Regions from separate parts of the Streptosporangium sp. H13245 genome, predicted to be linked through region 1. Evidence: riboswitches for the same ligand, from Rfam matches in the RefSeq annotation. Region 1 holds a riboswitch; each other region holds the start of a gene.
What was found. Region 1 has a riboswitch for S-adenosylmethionine ahead of thrC (threonine synthase). Riboswitches for the same ligand answer to the same signal wherever they lie in the genome.

Region 1 (7,148 bases):
AGAGGGTGGAGTTGGCGACCGCGTTGTAGGCGCGGTGGAAGGTCGCCGGGGGGATGTGGAGCATCCGCACCGCCCCGGTGTCGTAGCCCGCCTGGTCGATCCTGCCGCCGGGCGCCAGCCGTACGGCGCCGCGGTCGCCGTCGGACAGCGCCGCGCAGACCCACAGGACGTTGAGGTCCTTCGCGACCTCCGACAGGCCGGAGACCAGGCCGCCACCTCCCCTGCGCATGGACAGCGAGCCGTCCTCGGAGAGGGTGAAGGAGACGGGGCCGCGGTTGGAGGCCACCAGGATCGCGCTCATGAGATCCCTTCACTGGCTAGGGACACGCCTGTCCTGAAGGTTAACCGGCACCTCACCGGGCTGTCCTCGCTCTTCAGGTCAACGAAAGAATGGCGTTCATCGAATTGTGTCAGCTCTTGTCAGCAGGTGAAGTGATGAGCCCCGCTGTATCCCTCTTTTTGTGGCGGGGAGGGAGGGACACCGTCCGAGGTCCCGACCATAGGATGTCCAACGACCGTGACCGCTGATGGGGGCCTGTGATGGCGCTGGACGAGACGACCGAGGACCTGGCCCGATCGGCCGCCCAGGGAGACCACCGCGCGCTCGGTGAGCTGCTGAAGCGGATCGAGCCCGCCGTGCTCAGGCACTGCGGCCGGATCCTCCCCTTCCGGCAGGACGCCGAGGAGGCATGCCAGGACACCCTGCTCGCGGTGGCGCGCAACATCGGCCGCTTCGAGGGGCGTGCCCGGTTCAGCACCTGGCTGCACATCGTGACCGCCAACTGCGCCAGGACCACCTACCGCTCGCTGAAGCGCCGCGCCGCCGAGCAGAGCTCGGACGAGCTGCCGCTGCAGAAGCCGGACGTCGCCCGGGTGAGCGTGATCGCCGGGTCCCGGCTCGACCTGCTCGACGCGATGGAGGCGCTGGAGGCCGAGAAGCCCGAGCTGGCCCAGGCGCTGGTGCTGCGCGACATCTGCCAGCTCGACTACAACGAGGTGGCCGAGCAGCTCAAGATCCCGCTGGGCACCGCCAAGTCACGCATCCACCAGGCGCGCAAGTACGTCCAGGGAGCCCTGGGCGACGCCTACGGCTTCTGATCCTTTCCGAGGATCCTTTCCGAGACGGGACCCGTGCGCGGCCCGGGAAAGCGGGGCCGATCGGCCGGTGGGCACCCTCCGCGTGGCGTACGGTCCCGGTGGCCTCACCTGATTTAAGGTGGCGTTGCCCGCATCGCGTGACCAAGCGATGACATGTGGTGATCCCCCTCGCGCTTCGCAGGCAGAGGTCGAGGAGAGCCCGCATGTTCCGCAGACACGTCGTCGTCACGGGATGCGCCCTGATCTTCACCGCACTCGCCCTGGCCGCCGTACCGGCGGGTGCCGGACGCGAGGTGGACGCACAAGCCCCGCCCGCCGTCGCGGGCGCGTCGGTGGCGCGGCAGCCGCCGCCCGGCATGTTGGAGGCGATCGAGCGGGGCCTGGGGCTGACCCCTGTCCAGGCCCAGGCGCGGCTGCTCAACGAGATCCGCCTGAGCCCGATCGCGGCACGGCTGGGCAGGAGGCTCGGCCATCGTTTTGGCGGAGCCTGGCTCCGGGGAAACAGCGCGCACACCCTGGTGGTGGCCACCACCGCTCCCGCCGACATCCCCGCGATCCTCGAAGCGGGAGCCCTGGCCGAGGTCGTCCCCAGGTCGCTGGAGCGGCTCGCCGCGATCAAACAGAAGATCGACGACGCCCTGCCCCCGAAGCCGCTCGTGTCGAGCGCGCGCTTCGTCGACGTGAAGAGCAACAAGGTGGTCGTCCTCTCCCCGAAACCCGAGAACGCCCAGAACTTCGTCGAGAGCGCGGGCGTGGACACGGGCGCGGTGGTCGTGCTGCCCTCCACCGAGGTTCCGCTGCCCCTGCACGACCTGGTGGGCGGCAACGCCTACTACATCGGCGTCGTCAGCCGCTGCTCGATCGGTTTCCCCGTGATCAGGGGCACTCACAACGGCTTCGTCAGCGCCGGGCACTGCGGCAGGCCGGGCGACGCCACGACCGGCTACAACCGGGTCGTCCAGGGTGTCTTCCAGGGCTCCTCCTTCCCGGGCGACGACTACTCCTGGATCGAGACCAACGCCCACTGGGCGGCGACCCCGGCGGTGGACAACGGCGCGGGCGGCACCGTTCCCGTCGCGGGCGCCCGCATCGCCATCGAGGGGGCCTCGATCTGCCGGTCCGGATCCACCACCGACTGGCACTGCGGCCTCGTCCAGCAGCGCGACGCCAGCGTCACCTATCCCCAGGGCACCGTCTTCGGCCTGACCCGGACCAACGTCTGCGCCGAACCCGGCGACTCCGGCGGCGCCTTCATCTCCGTCGACCAGGCCCAGGGGGTCACCTCCGGCGGCTCGGGCAACTGCGGCCAGGGCGGCACCACCTACTTCCAGCCGGTCGGCGAGATCCTCACCGCCTACGGCCTGGACCTGAGGACCACCGCGGGCAACCCGCCGCCACCGGTCACGGGCACCTGCACCGGCTTCCCGTACACCCGGAGCGGCACCCTGGCCACCGGCCGGTCCGTCTACCGGCCGGGCGGCCGGTACTACGCGTCGACCGTCACGGGTCTTCACACCGCCTGCCTGGACGCCGGTGACGGCACCGACTTCGACCTGTACCTGCAGAAGTGGAGCGGCGGGAGCTGGCTGATCGTCGCCACCTCCGACGGCGCGGGTCCCGACGAGAGGATCTCCTACACCGGTACGGCCGGTTACTACCGCTACCGGGTGCTCGCAGCGACCGGTTCCGGCCCCTACACCCTGGGGTACAGGACACCGTGACCCGTCCTCGCGACCTGGGCCCCGAACCCGCCGGTTCCGCTGGATAACACGTCAAGTCTCGCCCAGTGAGACAAGAGGTCAGGAGGACGGCGGGGCGAGGTAGAGTGCTTAGGACCTGCGCGTCAGGTTTCCAACTGAATATTTGCTCATCCAGAGGGGTGGAGGGACCGGCCCTGCGAAGCCCCGGCAACCATCCCGGTTCAAGACTCGTGATCTGAACGAGGTCGGCCGGGACAGGTGCCAATTCCGGTCTGTGACCAGGGTGGTCCGCAGACGAAGATGAGGGAAAGGCCTCGCTTCATGGCGCTCGCAACCACTGAGAACACCTCCTCCTCCGCTCGTGCCGACGACCGGCGCTTCGGCCCCGCCGTGGCCCTGTCCTGCCGGGAGTGCGGTGCCCGCTACGACCTCGGTCCCGACTTCGCCTGTACGGAGTGTTTCGGGCCCCTTGAGATCGCGTACGACTTCGGGCGTGTGACCCGGGAGCGGATCGCCGAGGGGCCGACCAACATCTGGCGCTACCGCTCGCTGCTGCCCGTCCCCGCGGACGTGGCCTCCAAGCCCAACATGGCGCCCGGCTGGACCAAGCTCGTCAACGCCGGAAACCTCGCCCGCGAGCTGGGCATCCGCTCCCTGCACGTGAAGGACGACTCCGGCAACCCCACGCACTCCTTCAAGGACCGCGTGGTGGCTATCGCCGTCGAGGCGGCCAGAAACTTCGGTTTCCACACCCTCTCCTGCTCCTCCACCGGCAACCTGGCCGGTGCCGTGACCGCCGCCGCCGCGCGGGCCGGGCTGGACGCCTGCGTCTTCATCCCCTCCGACCTCGAACAGGCAAAGATCGTCATGGCCTCCGTGTACGGCGGCAGGCTCATCGGCATCGAGGGCACGTACGACGACGTGAACCGCTTCTGCTCCGAGCTCATCGGCGACGAGCTGGGCGACCAGTGGGGCTTCGTCAACGTCAACCTCCGGCCCTACTACGCGGAGGGGTCCAAGACGCTGGCCTACGAGATCGCCGAGCAGCTCGGCTGGCGCGTCCCCGACCAGATCGTCATCCCGGTCGCGTCGGGCTCGCAGCTCACGAAGGTCGACAAGGGCTTCAAGGAGCTGATCGCGCTCGGCCTCGTCGAGGACAAGCCCTACAAGATCTTCGCGGCCCAGGCCGAGGGGTGCTCCCCGGTCTCCGCCGCCTACAAGGCGGGCCACGACGTGATCCGCCCGGTCAAGCCGGACACGATCGCCAAGTCGCTGGCGATCGGCAACCCGGCCGACGGCCCGTACGTCCTGGACATCGCCCGCCGCACCGGCGGCGCGGTCGAGGACGTCACCGACGCCGAGATCGTCGACGCGATCCGGCTGCTGGCCAGGACCGAGGGCATCTTCGCCGAGACCGCGGGAGGCGTCGTCGTCGGGGTGCTGCGCAAGCTGGTCGCCTCGGGCACGCTCGACCCCGACGCCGAGACCGTGGTCCTCAACACCGGCGACGGTCTCAAGACCCTCGACGCGGTAGCCGCGGAGGCACGCCCGACCGCGGTGATTCGGCCTTCTCTTGACGCATTCCGTGCGGCTATCGCCTAGAAATCGTGAAAGGTACTGAATTATGAGCGTTTCTGTGCGGATTCCGACGATTCTCCGGACTTACACCGATGGTGCCGCCGAGGTGAACGGAGAGGGGGAGACCCTGCGCGATGTTCTTCAGAAGCTCGACGCGGACTTCCCGGGGATCGGTGCCCGGATTCTTGATGAAGCGGGAAAGATCCGACGTTTTGTCAACGTCTATGTGGGGGATGAGGACGTCCGTTTTGTTGACAACCTCGACACGGCCACGCCCCCCGGCGTTCAGGTCTCCATCATCCCGGCGGTGGCCGGAGGCTGATTCTCCCGCCCTCGCGCGGCCCTGACCGCGCCGCCCCGCCCCCTGTGGGCTCGCGACTTCACGGCACCCACCCGGCTCCGGCCGGGTGGGTGCCGTGTTTTATGACACAAGCTCATATTTGTGGCGCGGATGAATAACGTGACCCTTAACTAACTAATAGTGATGGTGAAACTCTGCTCTCGTACAGAAAGCTCTAGTAAAGAGGTAGTTTGGTGCTTGACTCTGTTGCCCTACCGCTTCCCACAGGTATGGTCGGAACGATCGACGGAGCGAAGTCCGCCCCGGAGATTGAGGACTTCGCGAGAGGAATGGGCGTCGTCCTATAAGACCAGTAAGAGGAGTCGCAAGTGGCGCAGGGCACCGTCAAATGGTTCAACGCGGACAAGGGCTACGGCTTCATCGCGGTAGACGGTGGTAAGGATGTGTTCGTCCATTACTCCGCGATCATGATGGATGGCTACCGTGCCCTCGAGCAGGGCCAGCGGGTCGAGTTCGAGATCACCCAGGGTCAGAAGGGCCCCCAGGCGGAGTCCGTCCGGGCGGTCTGACGTAGCCGTTACGTGAATTCGCAGGGAAGAGCCGGTGGATCCCGAGGTATCGCAGTCCGCTGGATCCTGACCGCCTAGGCCCGGCTCGCCCCCCAACCGGCGAGCCGGGCCTTCGCGTTGCACGGGGCGCGCCGAGGTCGCCCAGGGCGTACGGGCGCGCGGGGGAAGAGAGTGCCGGGCGCGGCACGGGACCCGTCGTGACGACACGAACCCCCGAGGTGGCGCGGGCCGCGCGCCGACGATGACATGCCGCGTACGCCGACGTGACGCGGGATCTACGGTGGCATGACGCGGAGCTGAAGCCCCCTCCGCCCGCGGCCCAGGTCAACGGATCGTGGCTTGCACTCGTTGGGGTAGAGTGCTAAACAGATTGTTGGCACTCGCGCATAGAGAGTGCCAATCCTGGATCGAGGCGATGGGGCCCGCCGAACGGAGTCGTGGGCCCACATGCCGTCGCGGGCGTCGGCTCGGTCCGGTGTAAGCCACCCTGTCTCTGGGAGGTCTAGCCGTATGGCAGCCAAGATGATCGCGTTTAACGAGGACGCCAGGCGCGGTCTCGAGCGTGGCATGAACCAGCTCGCGGACGCCGTCAAGGTGACCCTCGGCCCCAAGGGCCGCAACGTCGTTCTGGAGAAGAAGTGGGGCGCCCCCACCATCACCAACGACGGTGTCTCCATCGCCAAGGAGATCGAGCTCGAAGACCCGTGGGAGAAGATCGGGGCCGAGCTCGTCAAGGAAGTCGCCAAGAAGACCGACGACGTCGCTGGTGACGGCACCACCACCGCCACCGTGCTCGCTCAGGCTCTCGTACGCGAGGGTCTCCGCAACGTCGCCGCCGGCGCCAACCCGATGTCCCTGAAGAAGGGCATCGAGGCCGCCGTCGAGCGCGTGTCGGAGGAGCTGTCCAAGCTCGCCAAGGACGTGGAGACGAAGGCGCAGATCGCCTCCACGGCGTCCATCTCCGCGGGTGACCCGCAGATCGGCGAGATGATCGCCGAGGCGATGGACAAGGTCGGCAAGGAAGGCGTCATCACCGTCGAGGAGAGCAACACCTTCGGTCTTGAGCTTGAGCTCACCGAGGGCATGCGCTTCGACAAGGGCCTCATCTCGATGTACTTCGTCACCGACCCGGAGCGTATGGAGGCCGTCCTCGACGACCCGTACATCCTGGTCGTCAACTCCAAGGTGTCCGCCAACAAGGACCTGCTCCCGGTTCTCGACAAGGTCGTGCAGGCCGGCAAGCCGCTGCTGATCATCGCCGAGGACGTCGAGGGCGAGGCCCTGGCCACCCTGGTCGTCAACAAGATCCGTGGCCTGTTCCGGTCGGTCGCGGTGAAGGCGCCGGGCTTCGGTGACCGCCGCAAGGCCATGCTGGGTGACATCGGCATCCTGACCGGTGCCCAGGTCATCAGCGAGGACCTCGGCCTGAAGCTGGAGTCCACCACCCTGGACCAGCTCGGCCGGGCCCGCCAGGTCATCGTCACCAAGGACGAGACCACCATCGTCGACGGTGCCGGTGACGCCGACCAGATCGCCGGCCGGGTCAACCAGATCCGCGCCGAGATCGACAACACCGACTCCGACTACGACCGCGAGAAGCTCCAGGAGCGTCTGGCCAAGCTGGCCGGCGGCGTGGCCGTCATCAAGGCCGGCGCGGCGACCGAGGTCGAGCTCAAGGAGCGCAAGCACCGCATCGAGGACGCCGTTCGCAACGCGAAGGCGGCCGTCGAGGAGGGCATCGTCCCCGGCGGTGGCGTGGCGCTGCTGCAGGCCGGCGCCAAGGCGTTCGACAAGCTGGAGCTCTTCGGCGACGAGGCCACCGGTGCCGCGATCGTCCGCAAGGCTCTGGAGGAGCCGCTGAAGCAGATCGCCGTCAACGCCGGCCTTGAGGGCGGCGTCGTG
Region 2 (7,148 bases), on a different contig from region 1:
GGCCCGCGTGAAGCCAACCCGTCCCGGCGTGCTCGTCGGGATCTTCCTCGTGCTCGGGATCCTCACCTGGGCGCTCCTCAAACCGCTCTACTCGGATCTGCCGACCGTGCCGTGGACGGCGATCCCGACGGTGCTGCTGCTGGCGATCGGCGAGTTCTACAGCGGGTGGATGACGAAGGCCAGGATCGAGCGCAAGCCCGACACCAAGCCCGTCGAGCCCTTGGCCGTGGCCCGCCTGGCCGCCCTGGCCAAGGCCTCCGCGTACGGCGGGGCGGTCTTCGGCGGGATCTTCGCCGGGTTCACCCTCTACACGGTGGAGCTGCTGGAGCAGGAGGTCCCCCGCCGCGACTTCTTCATCACCGGCGGGTCGGCGCTGGTGTGCGTGCTGCTGATCTGCTCGGCCCTGTACCTGGAGCACTGCTGCAAGGTGCCCAAGGACTCCGCGGACGACGACCGCTGAGGATCGCCGGGGCACCGCGCCGGTTTCGTTCCCCTGCCATCCGTCGCCGAGGCGCGTGCGCCCGATGTCCGGTCGGCTCGACGTCCACGGCTCCCGGCCGCCATCCGTCGCCGAGGTGCCGTCGCGCTAGCGTCGGCGCCTCGCCGTCCACTGGCGTCCGAAGAGCATGATGACCGGAAGCGTGCAGACCAGCGCCCCGGCGACGGCCAGGGGGCGCTCCAGCCACCAGAACAGGTCCGGCCGTACCCTCTCGCCCGGCCCGCCGCCCGCCAGCCACCAGGTCAGCGCCACCCAGATCGCCATGCCGGTCGTGTGGAACAGGAACAGCGGGAGCGCGAACCGGTTGACCATCTCGTTCACGCGCTGCCACCTGGGGCGTTCGAGCAGGCGTTCCATGGAGGGCCTCAGCACCTCCACCAGGCCGATCTGGAAGATCAGCAGCGCCACGATGACGAAGGTGGGCGGCGCCATGTTGGACAGCTTGTCGCCGGGGACGCCCACCATCGAGCCCGGGTAGATGCCCGAATAGACCAGGCCGAAGAGGGCGAACAGCCCGGTCCACAGGATGGCGACGTCGAAGCGGCGGGGAAGCGCCACCACCCTGTCGTAGAAGAATCCGGCCTGGTGGGCCAGCCCCCAGACGATGATCATGTTGAGCCAGCCCGCGGCCTCGTACCCGTAGCGCAGCCGCAGCACGTCGACGACGAGCGCCGCTCCCGCCAGCCAGATCAGGGCCAGTACGTCGTAGTGCCGGTGCAGCCAGAGCGAGATCGGCAGCAGGGCGATCAGCACGAGGTAGACGCCGATGAACCAGAGCGGGCTGATGACGAGCAGGACCACGCGGTCCATCCACTCGATCCCGAACGCCCACGTCACGATCACGCCGAACACGATCCAGGTCCCGGCCAGCGCGAGCGCGGGGATCGCGAGGCTCCGGATGCGCCGCCACACGAAGGTGCCGATGCCGACCCCGCGCTCGCGGGCCCGGTTCCACGACAGCAGGTGGACGTGTCCGCCCACGTAGAAGAAGAGCGGCAGCACCTGCAGCAGCCAGGTCAGGATCCACAGCCCCGAGGTGAAGCCCAGCGGGCTCGTCGGCGAGGGGCCGTCAGGCCCCCACTGCAGGATCGTGAACGCCCAGTGCCAGACGACCACGACGATCAGGCTGAAGGCGCGCAGCCAGTCGACGTACCGGTCCCGCCGCGGCCCGCCCGCGACCGCGGGAGCCCCGGGCGGCACGGAATCCGAGGGCGCGGCGACTCCGGAAGAGGGTGCGACGGCTCCGGAAGAGGGTGCGACGGCTCCGGAAGGGGTTTCGGGGGTTTCCAGGGATGGCGGCGTCGAAGGGGAAGGCGGCGTCGAAGGGGTCGCCCTCTCCTGCTCCCCACCGGGTTCGATCATGCGGTTCCAACCGTGCCTTACTTGTCGATGTCGCCGACGACGAAGAACATCGAGCCCAGGATGGCCACCATGTCCGAGACCAGGTGGCCGGGGAGCATCTCCCGCAGCACCTGGACGTTGTTGAAGGAGGCCGAGCGGAGCTTCATCCGCCACGGCGTCTTCTCCCCGCGCGAGACCAGGTAGTAGCCGTTGAGGCCGAGCGGGCTCTCCGTCCAGGCGTAGGTGTGGCCCTCGGGCACCTTCAGCACCTTGGGCAGGCGCTGGTTGACCGGCCCCGGGGGCAGGTCGAGGAGCCGTTCCACGCAGGCGTCGGCCAGGTCGAGGGAGACCTTCACCTGCTCCAGCAGCACCTCGAACCGGGCGTGGCAGTCTCCGGCCGACCGGGTGACGACCTTCACCGGCAGCTCGCCGTAGGCGAGGTACGGCTCGTCCCTGCGCAGGTCGACGTCGACGCCGGAGGCGCGGGCGATCGGGCCGCTCACGCCGTACTGCATGATCGTCTCGCGGTCGAGGACGCCCACCCCGCGCGTGCGGGCGAGGAAGATCTCGTTCCCGGTGACCAGGTTCTCGATGTCGGGCAGCCGCCGCCGTACGTCGGCCACGGCCTGGGCGACCCGGCCCGTCCACCCCTCGGGGATCTCCTCCTTGAGGCCGCCGACCCGGTTGAACATGTAGTGCATGCGCCCGCCGGAGATCTCCTCCATCACGGCCTGGAGGGTCTCGCGCTCCCGGAACGCGTAGAAGACCGGGGTGATCGCGCCCAGCTCCAGCGGATAGGACCCGAGGAACATCAGGTGGCTGAGCACCCGGTTGAGCTCGGCCATCAGCGTGCGCGTCCAGACCGCCCTGACCGGCACCTCCATGCCGAGCATCCGCTCCACCGCGAGCACGACGCCCAGCTCGTTGGCGAACGCCGACAGCCAGTCGTGCCGGTTGGCCAGCACGATGATCTGCCGGTAGTCGCGCACCTCGAAGAGCTTCTCGGCCCCCCGGTGCATGTAGCCCACGATCGGCTCGGCCGCGCTGATCCGTTCGCCGTCCAGCGTGAGGCGCAGCCGCAGCACGCCGTGCGTGGACGGGTGCTGCGGCCCGATGTTGAGGATCATGTCCTCGGTCGCGAGCTCCTTGCCGTACGCCCCCCGCACGGCCTCGGCGCCCGCGCCCATCCCCACGCTCAGCTCACGGGGCGCGCCTTCAGTCATAGGGCCATGCTGTCACGTCAGCCGCGCGAGGCAAGATCCCGCAGGGCGCCGATCAGCCGGTCGACGTGCTCGGAGGTCGTACCGATGCCGATGGAGGCGCGGACGGCGGAGGCGGTGACGTCGTCGCAGCCGCCGTCCTTGGCGCCCAGCAGGTGCCGTACGAAGGGGTGGGCGCAGAACTTGCCGTCGCGGACGCCGATGCCGTAGTCGCCGGACAGGGCCTCGGCGACCTCGCGGGCGGTGAAGCCGTCCACCACGAAGGAGACGATGCCGACGCGCGGGTGGTCCGGGCCCCACAGGGACAGCTCGTGGACGCCGGGGATCGAGGCGAGGCCCGCGCGCAGGCGCCCGAGGAGGCGCTCCTCCTCGCGGACCAGCGGGGTCCAGCCGGTGGCGGTCAGGGCGTCGCAGGCCGCGGCGAGCGCGACGGCGCCCAGCACGTTCGGGGTCCCCGCCTCGTGGCGGGCCTCGGGGTCGTCGTGCCACTCGGTGCCGTCGTCGTTCACGGCCTTCACCGCGCCGCCGCCCCGCAGGTACGGCTCGGCCTCCGCCAGCCAGTCGGAACGGCCGATCAGCGCGCCGGTGCCGAACGGCGCGTAGAGCTTGTGGCCGGAGAAGACCACGTAGTCCAGGTCGAGCGCCGTCAGGTTGAGGCGGCGGTGCGGGACGAGCTGCGCGGCGTCGACGAGGACGCGGGCCCCGTGGCGGTGGGCGATGTGGGCCAGCGCGGCGATCGGCCAGAGCTCCCCGGTGACGTTGGAGGCGGCGGTCACGACGAGCAGCTTGGGGCCGTCGATCGAGGCGAGGGCGTCGTCGGCGGCGCGGACGGCCTCGCCGGGGAAGGCGGGGGCCGCGAGCCGCACGACCCGCTCCCAGGGCAGCAGCGAGGCGTGGTGCTCGGTGTCGAAGACCACGGCGGTGGTGCCCTCGGGCAGGCTGCGGGCGAGCAGGTTGGTCGCGTCCGTGGTGTTGCGGGTGAAGATCACCGAGTCGTCGGGACGGGCGCCGACGAAGGCGCGCACCGTGTGCCTGGCCTGCTCGTAGCGGGCCGTGGTCAGCTGGGACGCGTACCCGGCGCCGCGGTGGACGCTGGAGTAGGCCGGGAGCGCGGCGGCGACGGCGGCGCTCACCGGCTCCAGACAGGGGGCGCTCGCGGCGTAGTCGAGGTTGGCGTAGCGGACGAGCCTGCCGCCCCTGACCGGGACCTCCAGGTCCGAGCCGAGCACGGTCGGGATCGGCCGGTCACCGGACACGTGGCTCTCGGGGACGGTCACCGGGTCGGCGGCGGGGGTCGCGGGGGTGCTGAAGATCGTCAGGGTGGACACGCCATGGCTCCTTCGAGGTCATCGGACCCCAACCCATGGCATAGGTGCCTGGAGCCCGCGCTTGCCCGGCACACCTCGTGCCGGACCAGGTCCTCACCCGGGGCACCCCGCCGCGGACGCGAGGGTTGCCGGCCAGCGAGCCGGGGCTTGTCACTGGCACTCATGACCTACGGGGGAACTATAACCGACGCCCCGCGGTGCCCCGCAAGTCCGAAACGTGATCAACCCGATATCGGGCCGGGGCGGGCACTTCCGGGAGCGTCCGGCGAATTCACAGCGAAGTGTGATGACGGGGAAGGAACTCAGAGCGTTCCCCGGTCGTCCTGGCAGTCAGCCGAAGAAGCGTTCGGGCAGTTGGCCGACGGTGTGTTCAAGCGCCGACCGACGAAGGAGAAAGCAATGGACTGGGTGACCAGCCCGGAGATATGGATAGGGTTCTTCACCCTTGTCGCCCTGGAGATCGTCCTGGGAATCGACAACATCATCTTCATCTCGATCCTGGTGGGCAAGCTCCCGCCCGAACAGCGCGACAAGGCCCGCAAGCTCGGCCTTGCCGTAGCCCTGATCAGCCGCCTCCTGCTGCTGCTGGCGCTGTCGTGGGTGGTGAGACTCACGGAGCCGATGTTCGAGGTCTTCGGCCAGGGGATATCGGGGCGCGACCTGATCCTGATACTCGGCGGCCTGTTCCTGCTGGGTAAGAGCGTCCACGAGATGCACGGCAGCCTGGAGGGAGATTCCCACCACTCCGAGGGCAAGGTCGCCTCGTCCTTCACCTCGGTGATCATCCAGATCATGATCCTCGACGTCGTCTTCTCGCTCGACTCGGTGATCACCGCGGTCGGCATGGTCGACGAGCTGGGCGTCATGATCGCGGCCGTCATCGTCTCGGTCATCGTGATGCTGGTCGCCTCCGGGCCGATCAGCCGCTTCGTGGACCGGCACCCGAGCATCAAGATGCTCGCCCTGTCCTTCCTGGTGCTGATCGGCGTCGTGCTCATCGCCGAGGGGTTCGAGCAGCACATCTCCAAGGGCTACATCTACTTCGCGATGGCGTTCTCGCTGCTGGTGGAGCTGCTGAACATCCGGATGCGCGGCAAGGCGAAGCGGAAGCCGGTCGAGCTGCGCGCCCGCTACGAGGCCGGGGACCAGCCCGGCCCGGAAACCCCGGCGGGCCGGGCGGACGGGCCGGTCGAGGAGAGGAGGCCGGACGAACGGGCAGGCTCCTAGCGCGGGGTCCACATCCACGGCGTCTCCACGGGAAGCCGGTTCCTGAGACAGGATCCGCGTCCACGGCGTCACCTGCGCGATAGCCCAGGGGAAGCCGGGATCCATGGCGTTACCAGCGCGATGGTCCAGAGAAAGCCGAACGGGCAGGCTCCTGGCGCGGGATTACGATGCTTACGTGCGCTTTGATCCCTGGAATCCGGAATTCGTCGCCCATCCCTACGACGTCTACGACGAGCTGAGGCGGGAGCGGCCGGTCAGTTTCTTCGAGCCGACCGGCCAGTGGCTGGTGGCCAGGCACGCCGACGTCAACGCGTTGTTGCGGGACCGCAGGCTCGGCCGCTCCTACCTGCACGTGGCCTCGCACCGGGAGTTCGGCAGGCCGGACGACCCCGGGTTCCAGGACCCGTTCTGGCGGGTGATCAGGGCGGGGATGCTCGACGTCGAGCCGCCGGTGCACACCAGGCTCCGGCGGCTGGTCTCGAAGGCGTTCACCCCCCGCATGGTCCAGGCGCTCCGTCCCAAGGTCGCCCGCATGGCCGCGGAGCTGGTGGACGTCTTCGTCGAGCGCGGCGGAGGAGACCTGATCGCCGAGGTCGCCGAGCCGCTCCCGGTCACCGTGATCGCCGAGATGCTCGGGGTCCCCGAGGCTGACCGGCACTTGCTGCGGCCCTGGTCGGCCGACATCTGCGGCATGTACGAGCTCCAGCCGTCGGTCGAGGCCCAGCGCACGGCGGTACGGGCGGCCGAGGAGTTCTCCGCCTATCTCGTCGAGCTGGCCCGCGCCCGCAGGGCCGACCCCGGTGACGACCTGATCAGCGCGCTCGCCCTGGTGGCCGACGAGGGCGACCGGCTCACCGAGGAGGAGCTGGTCGGCACCTGCGTGCTGCTGCTCAACGCCGGGCACGAGGCCACCGTCAACGTCACCGGCAACGGCTGGTGGTCGCTGTTCCGCAACCCGGCCGAGCTGGAGCGGCTCCGCGCCGACCATACCCTGCTGCCCACGGCGGTCGAGGAGCTGATGCGCTGGGACACCCCGCTGCAGATGTTCGAACGCTGGGTGCTGGAGGACATCTCGGTGGGCGGGGTCGACATCCCGCGCGGCACCGAGGTGGCACTGCTGTTCGGCTCGGCCAACCGCGACCCCGAGGTCTTCGCCGACCCCGGCCGCCTGGACGTGGGCCGGGCCGACAACCCGCACATCTCCTTCGGCGCCGGTATCCACTTCTGCCTCGGGGCGCCGCTGGCCAGGGTCGAGCTGATCGAGTCGTTCGGCGCCCTGCTGCGCAAGGCGCCGAAGATGGAACTCGTCACCGAGCCCTCCTGGGGACCGGGCTACGTCATCCGGGGCCTGGAGTCCCTCCAGATACGAGTCTGAGAACCGGCCAAACCGACCGACCGGCCAAACCGACCGACCGGCCCGACCGGTCAAATCTGACCGGCCAAAGCGGGCAAAGCGGGTGACGCCACGCACGGCGGGGCGACGGCAGCGTCTCGTCAGGCTTTCGCCGGGTCTAGCCAGGTCTCGCCGGGTCC
Region 3 (7,148 bases), on a different contig from region 1:
GGTGCGGGTTGAAGGTGATCGGCTGCGTCTCCACCGCCCACACGAGCGACCCTCCGTCGCCACCGCCGCCCTCGGCACCGGCCGCCGCGCCCGGGGCCCCGTTCCCGGCCCCGCACGCCGTGAGCGCCAGCACCCCGGCGAGCGTCAGGGCGCCCCATCGCAACTTCACGTTCTTCTCCTCGCGCTTTCTCACTACTTGGTTCCGTACGACGTGCCGGTCGGAGCGCTTCATGCGACGTGCCGTCTTGTCTGGGTTCCGGCGGCCTCGGACAGCACGATCCGGGCGAGGGCGTCGGCGTGGCGGAAGAGCGGGGCGTCGAGGCGGGGCCTGGCGAAGCCGCCGGTGGCCCGGCCGCCGACGACCCAGGGGCCGAAGGCGAACCTGCGGGGATGCGGGGTGCCCGACCTGTCGAGCAGGCGGCGGTCGGCGGGCCGTACGTTCACCAGGCCGGACTCCTCGTCGAGCTCGCCGCGGTCGCGGAGCGCGGCGATGAGCGGGTCGACGGCCCGGCTCACGCTGGGCGCGGGCAGCCGGGCCTCGACGAGGGTCGTGGCCGTCACGCCGCCGGGCACGGTGGGGCTCTGGGCCCGCCAGTGCCCGTCGTGGTGGTCGACCTTGAGGTTCGCGCCGAGGAAGGTGACCACCCCGGCCCTGGCCAGGGCGCGCAGTTCCTCCAGCCGGGGTCCCGGCGGGCCGCTGGCGACGTAGCTGAAGAACCCGCCGAACCACGGGTCGGAGACGCCCAGCTCGGCGAGGACGCCGTAGACGGAGATCAGCCCGAGGATCATGGCGTGGTCGGCGCTGTGCGCGGGGTCGGAGCGGCGCTCCAGGTCGGCGGCGAGGTAGCCGTGCATCCACTTCTGCAGACCGGCCTGGTCGCCGAACCGGATGCCGTCCAGCGGCCGGTCGAACCGGTCGAGGTCGAGCCGGTCCAGGTGCCGGGGCACGGTCTCGCGGATCAGCTTGCGCATGCCGAGGCTGCGCCACTCCTCGGCGGCGAAGCCCTCCTCGAACTCCTCCCAGCCCAGCCTGGCGCGCCTGGGGTGGGCGGTGATGAGCTCGCGGTAGTACGCGAAGGCCAGCTCCTTGGCGACGAGCGGCCACACGTCCCGGCGGAAGTGCCACGGCCCCTCGCCCAGCGCCTCGCGGGTGAGGAAGCGCGGCACCGGCGGGCGGGCGCCCGCGAAGGGGTAACCGGTCTTGGAGTGGTACGGCACCCCGCGCCGCGACCCCACCCGCAGGAGCGGCTCGCGCCCGCTGGGCAGGTAGACCAGCTCCCCGTCGTACTCGCGGACGAACCGGCCGCCCCTGCCCGAGGTGAGCAGCACCATCAGGTCTATGAAGGCCAGCCCCATCCCCCGCATGATCACCGGTTCCCCGGCGGGGATGTCGTCCAGGTCGAGGTCCGCCGCGTAGCCGGTGGGCAGGTAGCGCAGCCCCTCGCTCGCGGCCAGACCGGCGAGCGCGTTCTCCTCTCGCGTCGGGGTCACGTCGCCGTGTCCCTGGGCCAGGATCACCGCGTCGGCCTCGATGGTCCGGCCGCCCTCCAGGGTCACCGCCTGGCCGCCGGGGACGTCGGCGAGGTCGACGGCGCGGGCGGCGTGCACGTGCACCCGGACACCGCGCGGCGCGGTCGCCACCGCGTGCCGGAAGACGTGGGAGAGGTAGCCGTTCTGCGCCGGGCGGGAGGCGAACCTGCCGGGGTCGCCGCCGAGCCAGTCGGCCAGCGTGGGCCCGGGGCGGATCGGCCCCTCGCACCGTACCGACTCGTCGGTGAAGAGCGTCACGTCGGCCGCGGCGGAGTTCATCCAGAGCAGGTCCGGCTGGTCGCGCCGCCAGACGCGCCCGCCCCCCGGCGGGTGGGGGTCGATCACGTGGACGTCCAGCGACGGCCAGCCGAGCAGGTCGGTGGCGTTGGCGCAGATGCGCTCCACCAGGCAGGTGCCCGTCGGGCCCGCGCCGACGACGGCGATCGAGGCGCTCATACGGCGGCTCTGCGATGCGGCTGGTCCCAGTCGGCGTGCAGCGGCTCGACCGGGATCCGCCAGGCGTCCGTCTCGCTCCGCCGGTGGGAGATGACGGTGAAGTCGGTGTTCTCGCGGAAGGCGGGGTGGGCGTACAGGTCCCTGGCGTAGGCCCACAGGTTGGGGAAGGCGGTCAGCGGGCGCTCGCTGATCCTGGCCGCCGGGTTGTCGCTCAGGTCGAAGCGGAGCAGGGTCGGCCAGAGCCGCACGTCCGCCTCGGTGATCCCCGAGCCGAACAGGAACCTGCGGTCGGCCAGCCGGGCGTCCAGCTCGTCCAGGAAGGCGACCACGGTCCCGCGCGCCTCGGTGTACGCGGCCTCGGTGGTGGCCGACGCCACCCGGCCCGCCGCCGTGTTGACGATGTCGTAGATCCTCGTGTTGAGCTCGTCGATCTCCGGCCGGAGCTCCTCGGGGTAGAGGTCGGCCTCGGGGTCGCCGCCGAACCGGGTGGCCAGGTCGATCGTGATGTCGGGGAAGTTGTTGCTGACAATGCGGCCGGTCGTCCTGTCCCACAGGACCGGCACCGAGACGTGCCCGTCGAAGCCGGGCTCGGTCGCCTCGTACGCCTGCCGCAGGATGGTGAACCCGTTGACCGGGTCGGCGCCGCGCCGCTCGCGGAACGCCCACCCGCGCCCGTCGCGCTCGTCGTCGACGTAGGAGAGCGAGACCACGTCCTGGAGTCCCTTGAGGGAGCGCACGATGGCCGCGCGCTGCGCGTACGGACAGACGGCCGCGACGTAGAGGTGGTAGCGCCCCGGCTCGGCGGGGAAGGCGGATGTGCCGATCCGTCCCTGGAAGGGGTAGCGCGGGCCGGGCCTGCCACCGGGCCGGTAGTGGCCGTGGGTGTCGAGGTCGACGGGGCTCGCGTGGTTCAGTGTGCTGGTCTTCGGCATCTGACGCTCCCGGGCATGTCTCGGTGACCCCCGTGAAGGGGTCCGCGCGCTTGCGGCACGCCCACCGTGCCGCCTGGTCTCCCCCGGGGGCACCCCGCCGCGGTGCGAGGGTTGCCGGTCAGTCAGCCGGGGCTTCGCACTGACACTCTTAACCTATTTAGAAGGTAGGAAATACATAGATCTCTGTCAAGCCTTAATGTCGGGGAATGTCCTATGAGAGCGTGAACGTGGTCTACCGCAAGTACGACGGCTCGCTGCACTGGCACCACCGCGGCCTGTTGCTCGGGGAGGACGAGCACGGGGTGTGGACGGGGTGCGTGGCCAACTCCAGCGGCCACAAGGGGGACGGTCCCGCGGTCGCCTGGCCGCACCCGTTCGTGATGCTCTTCCCCCGCGACGCCTGGTGGACGGCCGCGTTCAACACCGCCCCGCACAAGCACGAGATCTACTGCGACATCTCCACGGTGCCGGAGTGGAGCGACGGCGAGGTCACCATGGTCGACCTGGACCTCGACGTGATCCGGACCCGCCGCAACCTGCTGAAGGGCCGTCCGGGCCGGGTCTTCCTGGACGACGAGGACGAGTTCGAGGAGCACCGGGTCACGTACGCCTACCCGCCCGACGTGGTGGAGAGCGCCCGCGCCTCGGCCGCCTGGCTGATGGAGGCCGTCACCGCCCGCACCGCCCCCTTCGGGGACGCGCCGCACTGGCTCACCCTGGTCAGCTGAGCCCGGGCCCCTCGAAGCGAATCCACCGCGCCCCGGTCTCCGGGGCACGGTGGGGTCCATCCCGTACGGACCGCCGCGCCGCGCCGAGGGCGGTCCCGCGACCTCAGCGGGTACGGCGGCGGAACAGCCCTCCGGAGAGGACCGCCGAGACCAGCAGGAAACCCGCGCACCAGGCCAGCGCCTTCCACGGGTCGCCGCCCACGGGCCGGTCGAGCAGCAGGCCGCGTACGGACTCGATGATCGGCGTGGCCGGCTGGTTCTCCGCGAACCCGTGCAACCACGTGGGCATGGTGTGCACCGGGACGAAGGCGCTGCTCGGGTAGGGCAGGAACATCACGAGGAAGGTGAAACCGCCCGCCGCCTCCGGCGTCCTGGACAGCAGGCCGACCACGGCCGAGACCGCGGAGATGGCCAGGACGAACACCACCAGGATCCCCACCGTCGCGGCCCAGCCCGCCAGTCCCGCCTCCGGCCGGAAACCGAGCAGGAACGCGACGGCGAACACGACGGCGAGCGAGGCGAGGTTGCGCACGGTGCTGGCGGCCACGTGCCCGCCCAGGAACGCCCCGCCGCCGACGTCCATCGACCTGAACCTGTCGACGATCCCCCGGCTCATGTCCTGGCTGACGGCGACCGCGGTGAGCGAGGCGCCGTAGGAGGCGCACATGACGAGGATGCCGGGGACGGCGTAGGTGACGTAGTCGACGCCGGTCTGGATCGCGCCGCCGAGCAGATAGACGAACAGCAGCATGACCAGGACGGGCATCAGGAACGAGGTGAGCAGCGCGTCGAGGTTGCGCAGCGACAGGCGGACGGCACGGCCGGTCATGACCGGCCAGGCGACGAGGTCAGACACCGGCCCGCTCCCTGTTCGTCAGGGCGAGGAACGCGTCGTCGAGCGTGGCTCCTCGCACGGTGAACCTCTCGACCGCCGAACGCCCCGGGTCCACCTCGTCCAGCAGGGCACGGATCTCCGCGGCACTCCCGCCGGTGGCCGCCCCGACGGTCAGCCTGGCGAGATCGGCGTGGACGGCACGGGCCCCGAGAAGGCGCGTCACCTCGGCGAACGACCGCGCGTCGGCCAGGACGAGATCCAGCCGCCAGGCGGCGACCCTCGCCTTGAGCTCGTCGGCGGTCCCCTCCGCCACCACCCGCCCTCCGTCGAGCAGCGCGATCCTGTCGGCCAGGCTGTCGGCCTCCTCCAGATACTGGGTGGTCAGGAAGACGGTGGTGCCCGAGCCGGTGAGCTGGGTGATCACCTCCCACATCGCCTGCCTGCTGCGCACGTCGAGCCCCGTGGTCGGCTCGTCGAGAAAGATCACCGACGGCGCGCCGACCAGCCCCGCGGCCAGGTCCAGGCGTCGCCACATGCCCCCCGAGTACGTGCCGACCCGTCGTTTTCCCGCCTCGACCAGGTCGAACCGCTCCAGTAGCTCGGCCGCCCTGCGGCGGGCCCCTCCGCGCGACAGGCCGGACAGGCGGCCCATCATCCTCAGGTTCTCCTCGCCGGTCAGCAGCTCGTCGACCGCCGCGTGCTGGCCGGTCAGGCTGATGGCACGGCGGACGCGGCGGCGGTCGCGGACGACGTCGAACCCGGCGACCGTGGCGCGTCCCGCGTCCGGCGTGACCAGCGTCGCCAGGGTGCGCACGGTCGTCGTCTTGCCCGCGCCGTTGGAACCGAGCAGCGCGTACACGCTGCCCTTGGCGACGCGCAGGTCGACGCCGGTCAGGACGGTGACCGGGCCGTAGGACTTGGTGAGGCCGACCACCTCTATCGCTGGTTCCACTACCCCTCCTGTGTATGGCGTACGCTCTACTGTTTATGTCATACGCGATATTGCGTAAGGTATACACTCACAGAAAAGGACGGTCAAGCCCGGGAGCGCGATGGAAGTGCCGGAGAGCGTGGAGATCGCCTGGGGTCTGCGAGAGCGGCCGGGCAAGGGTCCCAAACGCACCCTGAGCCTGGAGCACATCGTGGAGGCGGCCCTGCGGGTGGGCTCGGCGGAGGGGCTCGCCGCGGTCTCGATGAGCAAGATCGCCGCCGAGCTCGACGTCTCCACGATGGCGCTCTACCGCTACGTCTCCTCCAAGGGCGACCTGCTCATGCTCATCACCGACGCGGTGCTCGGCCCGCTGCCCCAGCTCCCGGAGCCGGGCGACGACTGGCGTCAGGGCGTCTACCGGTGGGCCGGTGCCATGCGCGCCGCCCTGCAGCGGCACCCCTGGTCGTTGCGCATCCCCATCACCGGCCCGGGGCTCATGCCGAACCACGTCGCCTGGATGGAGGCCGGGCTGCGCGGCCTGCGCGGCACCGGGCTCGACCCGGCCACGAAGACCGCGGCGCTGCTGCTGGTCAACGGCTTCGTCAGGACCGAGGTGGCGCTCCTGGCCGACCTCCAGGACGCCTTCGACGCCTCCCAGGTCACCGACGAGGAGGCGCTGTCCGGCTACGGCCGGGCACTCGCCAAGCTCACCGACGCCGAGCGCTTCCCCGAGATCCACGAGCTTCTCGAAGCCCGGGTCTTCGACATGTCCAGCGGCCCCGAGGACGAGTTCGTCTTCGGCATGGAGCGCATCCTCGACGGCCTCGCGGTGCTCGTGACCGGAAAACCGCCCACCTGAGATCCTGGAAGGATCTACAGGGATCTACAGGGGAGGGAAGCCGGGGGCGCGGTGCTCGACGAAGCTGGCGACGCCCTCGGCGAAGTCCGGCCGGGCGAAGGACTCGGCCATCAGGTGCGTCGCGGCCCGCTCCGACGCCTCCAGGCTCCGCTGCCAGTCACCCCAGACCTGACGCTTGATCACGGCCATCGAGGCCGGGGAACTGTGCGTCGCCAGCTCGCGGGCGTAGGCCAGCGTCTCCTCCATCAGCCTCTCCCCCGGCACAGAGCGACCGGCCAGGCCCAGCTCGTACGCCTCGGCGCCGGTGAAGGTACGGCCCGACAGCAGCAGGTCCATGGCCCTGGCCTGACCGGCCAGGCGGGGCAGGATCCACGACATGCCGTACTCGGCGATCAGGCCGCGCCGGGCGAAGGCGGTGGTCCACTTGGCCTCGGCGGCCGTGAAGACCAGGTCGCAGAGCAGGGCGTGGACCATGCCGAGCCCGGCGCAGGCGCCGTTGACGGCGGCGATGACCGGTTTGCGGATCGTGGTCGGGAAGGTGGTGGGACGCGGGTCGGGCCGCCCCGTGTAGGAGCCGTCCTGGAGGGCGGTGAGCGTCCGGAAGTCCGCACCGGCGCAGAATCCCCGCCCCGCGCCGGTGACCACGATCACCCGGACCTCGGGGTCCTTCTCGGCCTCGGCCAGCCCGTCGAAGTAGCGGCGGCCCATCTCGTCGGTCCAGGCGTTGAGCCGGTCCGGGCGGTTGAACGTCAGCGTCAGCACGCCCCGCTCGATCGACGACAGCACCGGATCGGCCATTCCGCATCCCCTTCGAAAGCCCGGAGAGCCACAGAATATCGTTCTACACCTTTTCCCTCTCCGGCGTCAGCATGTGCGA

Region 2: another riboswitch for S-adenosylmethionine. It lies ahead of ACW9TB_RS11455 (aminotransferase class V-fold PLP-dependent enzyme); the one in region 1 lies ahead of thrC (threonine synthase).
Region 3: another riboswitch for S-adenosylmethionine. It lies ahead of ACW9TB_RS29335 (glutathione S-transferase C-terminal domain-containing protein); the one in region 1 lies ahead of thrC (threonine synthase).

The regions. Positions count from the first base shown of each region.
Region 1 is NZ_JBSZKT010000011.1:26,534-33,681, forward strand. It holds gene ACW9TB_RS18970 (alpha,alpha-trehalose-phosphate synthase (UDP-forming)) at 1-301, opposite strand, end outside; gene ACW9TB_RS18975 (RNA polymerase sigma factor) at 541-1,098, shown strand; gene ACW9TB_RS18980 (S1 family peptidase) at 1,302-2,819, shown strand; SAM riboswitch class I at 2,963-3,105, shown strand; gene thrC (threonine synthase) at 3,120-4,400, shown strand; gene ACW9TB_RS18990 (MoaD/ThiS family protein) at 4,423-4,698, shown strand; gene ACW9TB_RS18995 (cold-shock protein) at 5,046-5,246, shown strand; gene groL (chaperonin GroEL) at 5,757-7,148, shown strand, end outside.
Region 2 is NZ_JBSZKT010000004.1:360,270-367,417, reverse strand. It holds gene folK (2-amino-4-hydroxy-6-hydroxymethyldihydropteridine diphosphokinase) at 1-11, shown strand, start outside; gene ACW9TB_RS11470 (DUF3180 domain-containing protein) at 8-460, shown strand; gene ACW9TB_RS11465 (acyltransferase family protein) at 587-1,699, opposite strand; gene ACW9TB_RS11460 (NADH-quinone oxidoreductase subunit D) at 1,879-3,063, opposite strand; gene ACW9TB_RS11455 (aminotransferase class V-fold PLP-dependent enzyme) at 3,081-4,388, opposite strand; SAM riboswitch class IV at 4,441-4,556, opposite strand; gene ACW9TB_RS11450 (TerC family protein) at 4,788-5,615, shown strand; gene ACW9TB_RS11445 (cytochrome P450) at 5,791-6,990, shown strand.
Region 3 is NZ_JBSZKT010000028.1:98,396-105,543, forward strand. It holds gene ACW9TB_RS29325 (ABC transporter substrate-binding protein) at 1-169, opposite strand, end outside; gene ACW9TB_RS29330 (FAD/NAD(P)-binding protein) at 229-1,986, opposite strand; gene ACW9TB_RS29335 (glutathione S-transferase C-terminal domain-containing protein) at 1,983-2,918, opposite strand; SAM riboswitch class IV at 2,960-3,072, opposite strand; gene ACW9TB_RS29340 (DUF402 domain-containing protein) at 3,125-3,646, shown strand; gene ACW9TB_RS29345 (ABC transporter permease) at 3,750-4,502, opposite strand; gene ACW9TB_RS29350 (ATP-binding cassette domain-containing protein) at 4,495-5,433, opposite strand; gene ACW9TB_RS29355 (TetR/AcrR family transcriptional regulator) at 5,534-6,271, shown strand; gene ACW9TB_RS29360 (enoyl-CoA hydratase-related protein) at 6,296-7,069, opposite strand.